DNA from 2 places in the Rhizobium sp. NZLR11 genome. Region 2 is predicted to be linked to the other one. Evidence: predicted binding sites of a transcription regulator. Region 2 holds the regulator's gene; the other holds the start of a gene.
The links. Region 2 encodes PhoB, which activates phosphate uptake and scavenging genes when phosphate is short. Its sites were predicted from a motif close to TGTCATNNANCTGTCAT; they were not measured.
Positions count from the first base shown of each region.

Region 1: a site for PhoB is predicted at 1,068-1,084, ahead of HJB83_RS07385 (alpha-D-ribose 1-methylphosphonate 5-triphosphate diphosphatase). Genes of this name have one in related genera too.

Region 1 is NZ_JABDWD010000003.1:225,507-229,209, forward strand. Features, by position in the region: gene HJB83_RS07375 (NAD(P)/FAD-dependent oxidoreductase) at 1-295, opposite strand, end outside; gene HJB83_RS07380 (PadR family transcriptional regulator) at 300-920, opposite strand; gene HJB83_RS07385 (alpha-D-ribose 1-methylphosphonate 5-triphosphate diphosphatase) at 1,142-2,311, shown strand; gene HJB83_RS07390 (acyltransferase) at 2,675-3,703, shown strand, end outside.
Region 2 is NZ_JABDWD010000024.1:16,521-20,223, reverse strand. Features, by position in the region: gene HJB83_RS29035 (aspartate aminotransferase family protein) at 1-80, opposite strand, end outside; gene HJB83_RS29030 (GcrA family cell cycle regulator) at 504-1,037, shown strand; gene phoB (phosphate regulon transcriptional regulator PhoB) at 1,215-1,898, opposite strand; gene phoU (phosphate signaling complex protein PhoU) at 2,031-2,744, opposite strand; gene pstB (phosphate ABC transporter ATP-binding protein PstB) at 2,789-3,604, opposite strand; gene pstA (phosphate ABC transporter permease PstA) at 3,620-3,703, opposite strand, start outside.

The DNA of each region.
Region 1 (3,703 bases), on a different contig from region 2:
TATTCGCAGCCGCATCACCGATGTCGAAGCTCAGCACCTCACCAAGCTGTTCCGTCAACATGTTGAAATAGCATGGCGACCTGGCGCATGTGGTAAGATAGAGGTCGTAGAGTTCGTTGGGTATACAGGCCTTTAGCGCTCGGCTCCCAGCCGGGCTGATACCGACGCGATAGCCGCCGGTGTCGGCGTTCGGTGCGATGTCGCGCTCATACACCGCAATGCAAACGCCAGCCTGTTTAAGCAGATGAGCGAGTGCCAAACCGCCAGTCCCGGCGCCGATAATCAAAACCTTCATGGTGCTAGTCCTTGTCGAGCTTGGAGTGGGTGGAGAACTCGACGGCAATCTGCCTGAGCCACTCGTCTGTCCAGGTGATGCGCCCGGCGCGCAGGTCCCCGATGACGCCATTGACCCAAGACAACTCGGTCGCGTGAAGCGCTCGGAGATATTCCATCTCAAGTAGGAAGAGCCTTGGTACGGCCTGCGCCTCCCGCAGGAGCCCGTCGATCCGCCGAAGTTCCGACTCGATGGCTTTTGCCCGGTGCTCAAGCAGACCCAACACATCGTTCGGCGTCAGCAGAGCAAGAAATGATACGGCTGCGGGGAATTCCGGATATTCCCGCGTCAAGGTCGACAACATCTCGCGGATCCATGCCAGCGCAACGTCGCGGCCCTTTTCGGTGATCTCGTATACGGTCCGCTCGGGACGCTTGTCATCCCGGACTGTTTTCTGCTGGGCAATCAATGCCTCGCGCTCGAGCCGATGGATGGTTTGATAAAGGCTCGCCCTCTGCGTGACGTTGATCACTTCATCCTTGCCGCGCTCCTTGATGAGCCGCTGCATTCGGTAAGGATGCAGCGGCTCTTCCATGAGCATTGCAAGGACAGCGAGCGCGACTGGTGAGCGTTTGATTAAGGTCATAGTCATAGTATTACTAGTTAAGTTATAACTAGTCAACTGGCTGTTGGACAGGGTACTCGGTTGGATCGGTGACCGTGAATTCATGGAGCGGCGCATCGGACCATTTCCAAAGCGCAAGTTTCCGCTTTAAGGTGAGTGTGCTCGAAATTTCATACGACTGTCACGAAGCGGTTCTATCCGCTGCGGTCTGTCAATCATCCGATGCGGTCAGGAGAAAGCCCATGTGGCTCAGCAATTTCACCCTCGTTCTCCCAAACGAGGTGGTGAGTGAAGGTTCCGTGCGTGTTGAGGACGGCGTCATTGCCGAGATCAGGCCGGAGCCGGTTGCCGGGGCGGCGATCGACGGCGGCGGTCGGCTGCTGATGCCGGGCTTCGTCGATCTGCACGGCGACATGATCGAGCGCGAGATCGCGCCGCGCCCGAACGCGACGATGCCGATCGATTTCGGCATTCATGAACTCGACAAGAAGCTTGCCGCCGCCGGGGTCACCACGGCCTTTGCCGCCGTCTCCTTCGCCACCGAAAGCGTCTATGGTCACGTCCGCTCGTTGGAGACGACCTCGGCGGTCATCGAAGGCATCAACCGCTTGCGCGACAATCTGCTGATCGATCACCGCGTTCACGCCCGCTACGAAATCACCAATGTCGGCGCCGCTCCGGCGCTCGAACGCCTGCTGAATGCCGACCAGATCGACATGGTTTCGCTGACCGACCACACGCCGGGCCAGGGCCAGTACAACAACCTGCAAAGCTACATCCTCAGCATTTCCGAGCGCCGCGCCGTCTCCGAGGAAATGGCAGCCGAGATCGTCGCCAAGCGCATCGCCATGCGCAACAATCCTGACATCGAGGCCAAGCTGAAGGAGATCGTCGCGCTGTCGCTGAAGCACAAGCTGTCGCTGGCCTCGCATGATGATGACAGCGTCGAAAAAGTCGCCGAGATGCACGACCTCGGCGTCACCATCAGCGAGTTTCCGGTGACGGCGCCCGCCGCAGAGGAGGCGCGCCGGCGCGGCCTCTGGACGCTGATGGGAGCGCCGAACGCGCTGCGCGGCCAGTCGATGTCGGGCAATCTCAGCGCCCTCGATGCCGCAAGGGCCGGTCTCCTCAGCGTCATCGCCGCCGACTATCACCCGGCCGCCTTCGTGCCGGGCATCTTCAAGCTCGCCGACATGGTGGAGGGTGGACTGCCGGCCGCCGTCGCCATGGCCACCGGCAATGCCGCCCGCTCCGCCGGCCTCCTGGATCGCGGCGAAATCGCCATCGGCCAGCGCGCCGATCTGGTCGTGGTTGAGCCAGGCGAGGTCCATCGCATCCGTGCGACGTTCCGCGCCGGCCGCTTCGTCTACAGCGACGGCACGCTGCATCCTATACATGCGCTGGCGGCATAGCTCAACTCCCTGCTGAGGTGCCTGGAACGTCTGCGAAGTCACGGTGCATCACTCGTCCAGTGAGCGCATAAATTTCACTTGCAATTGAAAATTCAATTTGTAATCTACGCTCATCGACAACGGTTACCGCAATTGCAACTTCAGGGCGCTGGATTCCGTCCGGCGGGCCACTGGGCTGGGGAAATATGAATAGCTTTGGGACCGGCAAACGTTGAGTCCGAATGCCTCGATCGAGAGAGTCGACGCCGTCGACGATTCTGACTTGTCACACGGCATCACTATCCCAGCGCCAGCTGATGGGGATCTCGATATGATGAGCCAAGGTTTGGGTGAGCCATTGCCAAGTCCCGGTCGGACTGCACGATGGTGGCTCAGCGTACCATACGGTTTGGTGATGCGAGTCTCGCTAGCAAGGCTCGCAAATTGAAGAACTACTTTTTCTTTCTGGATGAACTTCGGGGGGTAGCTGCGCTATCCGTGGTTCTCTTGCATGCCAGCCAGGCTTTCGGATTCGGCCTTAATTCCCACGCCTCTCTGGCCGTGGATTTCTTTTTTTGCCTTAGCGGCTTCGTTCTCGCTCATAGGTACGATCAAAAATTAAAGTCGGGCGTTCTGCGGAGCAGTGCATTCTTCCTGAAGCGTCTATTGCGCCTTTACCCCTTGATCGTGGCTGGTGTCGGCTTGGGCGTTGTCGCGTCGCTATTTACTTCAACACCGAGTATCCCACTCGCCGACGTCCCGATTCTGGCTCTAGGTGCACTACTCCTATTGCCGTTAGGGCTTCTGGCGGGGCAAGAGGCGTTCGCGATCAACAACCCACTTTGGTCGCTCTGTTTTGAGATGTTCGCCAGCGGGGTGTACGGATCAGCCGCTCGCCGGAGAATTCGTTTCCAGCATGAGGCAGCGGCGCTCATATTATTGGCAGCAGCGCTTTTCCTGGTCGTCACCCTCGAAGGTTCTATTGGTCCGGTCGGCTTTGCCAGCTGGCAAGCGTTCCTTGAAGGATTTGTCAGGGTCGGCTTTTCGTTCCTTGGTGGTGTTCTGATTTTTCGCTGGAAAATCAGTCGTCTTGTCGGAACGGTTCCACCTCAGATCCCGCTTTTCATCCTGATAGGGGTTTTATTTTTCCCCTTTGCTGTCTCCAAAAACATGTACGATTTCTTCTGTATCGCTATCATAATTCCGATCGTGGTCGTGCTAGCGGTTGCAGTTCCGCTGAACAAGGAGCGGCCGTTAGCGGCATATCTGGGACGGTTGTCCTATCCGCTCTATATTGTTCATCAGCCCATCATTCGACTCGGCGCTGAGTTCCAAAACCTTGGCGACGGAAGTGTGCCATTGCCGATTGCGGTAAGCGGCACCCTCTTAGCTGCCGTTGGGGCGGCACATTTT
Region 2 (3,703 bases):
ATCAGCCACACGCCCTCGCCTCGCTCGAACCGCAGCGGGGCACGAGAGTAGGTGTCATAAAGCGGCGCGGCTTCAGCCATGGCGCGGTCTCCCGATCAGAGTTATCAAGCAACGGACTCCGGCTAAGAAAACCAGGCCCGAAAAATTAAAAATGCCGCCTTGCGGCGGCCAGCGGTACTATTTCCTTTTCGCGCTGCAATGTCAACAAAACTGCGCCCTTAGCGCATGCAGCAAGGTTGTACAGCGGTGTTTTCGACCTTCAACAGGCTTTATTGCAGAAATGACACGCTGGGGCAGCAAGTTGGGGAAAACTCCGAATTCGATTCATCCGGATTCATGCGACTCTTGTCACGGAGTCACGCTCACACTAGGTTAAAGTTCAATTACTAGACTGCATGCGGCGGAACTAGTCACCAAAATTGATCAAGCGTTTCTTGTTTCGGAGCTTCCGAGGCAACGGTGAGGGATTCTGCCATCACCAACGCAGAAGGTGGAGACAGGGCATGAACTGGACAGACGAGCGGGTCGAGAAACTCAAGAAGCTTTGGGCCGAAGGACTGAGCGCCAGCCAGATCGCGGCGCAACTTGGCGGTGTCAGCAGAAACGCTGTAATCGGCAAGGTGCACCGCCTGAGCCTTCCGGGCCGCGCCAAGGCCGGCGGCACGGCCGCCACGGCCCGAACGCCGAAACGCAATACATCGGCGCCGCGCGCGCCGAACTTCGCCTCTCGGATCACCACCCGCACCGTTACCCGCCAGCAGGGCGCAACGATGCTGAAGGAAGAGATCGAGATCGAAACGGTCGAGGAAATGGAATACGTGCCGAAAGGCAACGTGGTCGTGCCGATCTCCCGCCGCCTCGGCCTGACGGAACTGACCGAACGCACTTGCAAGTGGCCGGTCGGCGATCCGCTGAAGGATGACTTCCACTTCTGCGGCTGCGAGTCCCCCGACAATTCACCCTATTGCGGCTATCACCAGAAACTCGCCTACCAGCCCGTCAACGAACGCCGCCGGGCGGCAGCGCGGGCGAGCTGAACGGGTGACATTGTCGACATGCAAAAACGGGCTGGAAGGCCCGTTTTTTTATGTGAGTACGTTGGGTGTGGCTGCCCCTCATCCGCCTGCCGGCACCGACCGGGGTCGAGACGAGTGGCTCGACCCCGGTCGGGTTAGGGTGAGGGGCAGAGCTTGCTCGACTTTATCGGAAACCCCTCAGGCTTCCATCGAATAGCCGGCGCCGCGGACGGTGCGGATGACGTCTTGCATGTTGGAGAAGTTCAGCGCCTTGCGCAGGCGGCCGACATGGACGTCGACGGTGCGTTCGTCGACATAGATATCGTGGCCCCAGACGCCGTCGAGAAGCTGCGAGCGGGAGAAGACCCGGCTCGGCGACGACATCAGGAATTCCAGCAGGCGGAATTCGGTGGGGCCGAGGCGGACTTCGCGGCTTTTGCGATGGACGCGATGGGTTTCGCGGTCGAGTTCGATATCGCCGCATTTCAGCACCGTCGACAGCACCTCGGGACGGGCGCGGCGTAGCATCGCCTTGACGCGGGCAACGAGCTCCGGGGTCGAGAACGGCTTGACGACGTAATCGTCGGCCCCGGTCGACAGTCCGCGGACGCGCTCGCTCTCTTCGCCGCGCGCCGTCAGCATGATGATCGGCAGACGTTCGGTTTCCGGCCGCATGCGCAGGCGCCGGCAGAGTTCGATGCCGGAGACGCCGGGCAGCATCCAATCGAGGATGAGCAGGTCGGGCGTGCGCTCCTGAAGCCTGATTTCGGCTTCGTCGCCACGAAGGATAGTATCGACCTCGAAGCCTTCCGCTTCGAGATTGTAGCGAAGAAGCACGCTCAAGGCTTCCTCGTCTTCAACAACTGCAACTCTCGGGATCATGCCTGTCGGTCTCCTCGCGCATGTTCCTTAAACCGGGGTGATTTAAGCAATGCATCCTGCGCAAATTCAGAAAGGTGGCTGCGACCTCTTTGCGCGCCCGGATGGGCGCGCACGCAACGGCTAGTATGGGCTTTATTCCGTGACCGCGCCGACGGTGTTGGCGCTGTCGTCTTTCGGACGGTCACCTTCCGGCTGTGCGCCGGTCGCCATGTAGTAGATCGTCTCGGCGATGTTGGTGGCGTGGTCGCCGATGCGCTCGATGTTCTTGGCGCAGAAGAGCAGATGCGTGCAGCTGGTGATGTTGCGCGGATCTTCCATCATGTAGGTCAGCAGCTCGCGGAACAGCGAGGTGTACATCGCGTCGATCTCGTTGTCGCGTTCACGGATCGCATTGGCCTTGTCGGCGGAGCGCGTCGTGTAGACGTCGAGCACTTCCTTGAGCTGGACGAGCGCCAGCTCGGACAGATGCTCGAGACCGCGGGCGAGCTTGCGCGGAACGCCGGTGCTCTGCACGGCGATGACGCGCTTGGCGGTGTTCTTGCCGAGGTCGCCGACGCGTTCGAGATCGGCGGCGATGCGGATCGAACCCATGATTTCGCGCAGGTCCGAGGCCATCGGTTGACGGCGGGCGATGGTAACGATCGCCTTGTCGCCGATTTCTCGCTCGGCGTGATCGAGGATCACATCGTCGGAGATGACCTTCTGCGCCAGCGCGGTATCGCCGTTGACGAGCGCCCGGACGGCCTCGCTGACCATCTGCTCGGCCAGGCCGCCCATTTCGGAAATCCGCCTGGACAGGAACTTCAGATCATCATCATAGGCAGAAAAAATATGTGTCGATGCCATGGGGCTTTATCCTCGAATAACGGGAAGGCTTGGTGTCGCCAAAATCAACCGAAGCGACCCATGATGTAGTCCTGGGTGCGCGGATCGTCGGGATTGGTGAACATCTTGTCGGTGTCGTTCTCCTCGACGAGATTGCCGAGGTGGAACATGGCGGTGCGCTGCGAGACGCGCGCGGCCTGCTGCATGGAGTGGGTGACGATGACGATCGTGTAGTTCTCGCGCAGTTCGTGGATCAGTTCCTCGACCTTGGCGGTGGCGATCGGGTCGAGCGCCGAGCAGGGCTCGTCCATCAGGATGACTTCAGGGCTGACGGCGACGGCGCGGGCAATGCAGAGGCGCTGCTGCTGACCGCCGGACAGGCCGGTGCCGGATTCATGCACGCGGTCCTTGACCTCGTTCCAGAGGCCGGCACGCTGCAGGCTGGTCTCGACGATCTGGTCGAGATCGGCCTTCGACTTGGCAAGGCCATGGATGCGCGGGCCGTAGGAGACGTTTTCATAGATCGTCTTCGGGAACGGGTTCGGCTTCTGGAAGACCATGCCGACGCGGGCGCGAAGTTCGACGACGTCGATATCGGGATCATAGATATCGTCGGTATCAAGCGTGATCTTGCCGGTGACCCGGCAGCCGTCGATCGTGTCGTTCATGCGGTTTAGGCTCCGCAGGAAGGTCGACTTGCCGCAGCCGGACGGGCCGATCAGCGCGGTTACGGTGTTTTCGCGGATGTTCAGGTTCACATCGAAAAGCGCGCGCTTCTCGCCATAGTAAACCGAGACATCCTTGCCGATCATCTTATAAGGGACGTTGCTCATCTTCTGATCCAGCGCTTTTTCAACTGCAGCTTCCGTCAACATGTTCATGATGTGTAACTCCGTTTACCAGCGGCGCTCGAAGCGACGACGCAAGAGGATGGCGCCCATGTTCATGACGATCAGGAACAGGAGCAGGACGATGATGGC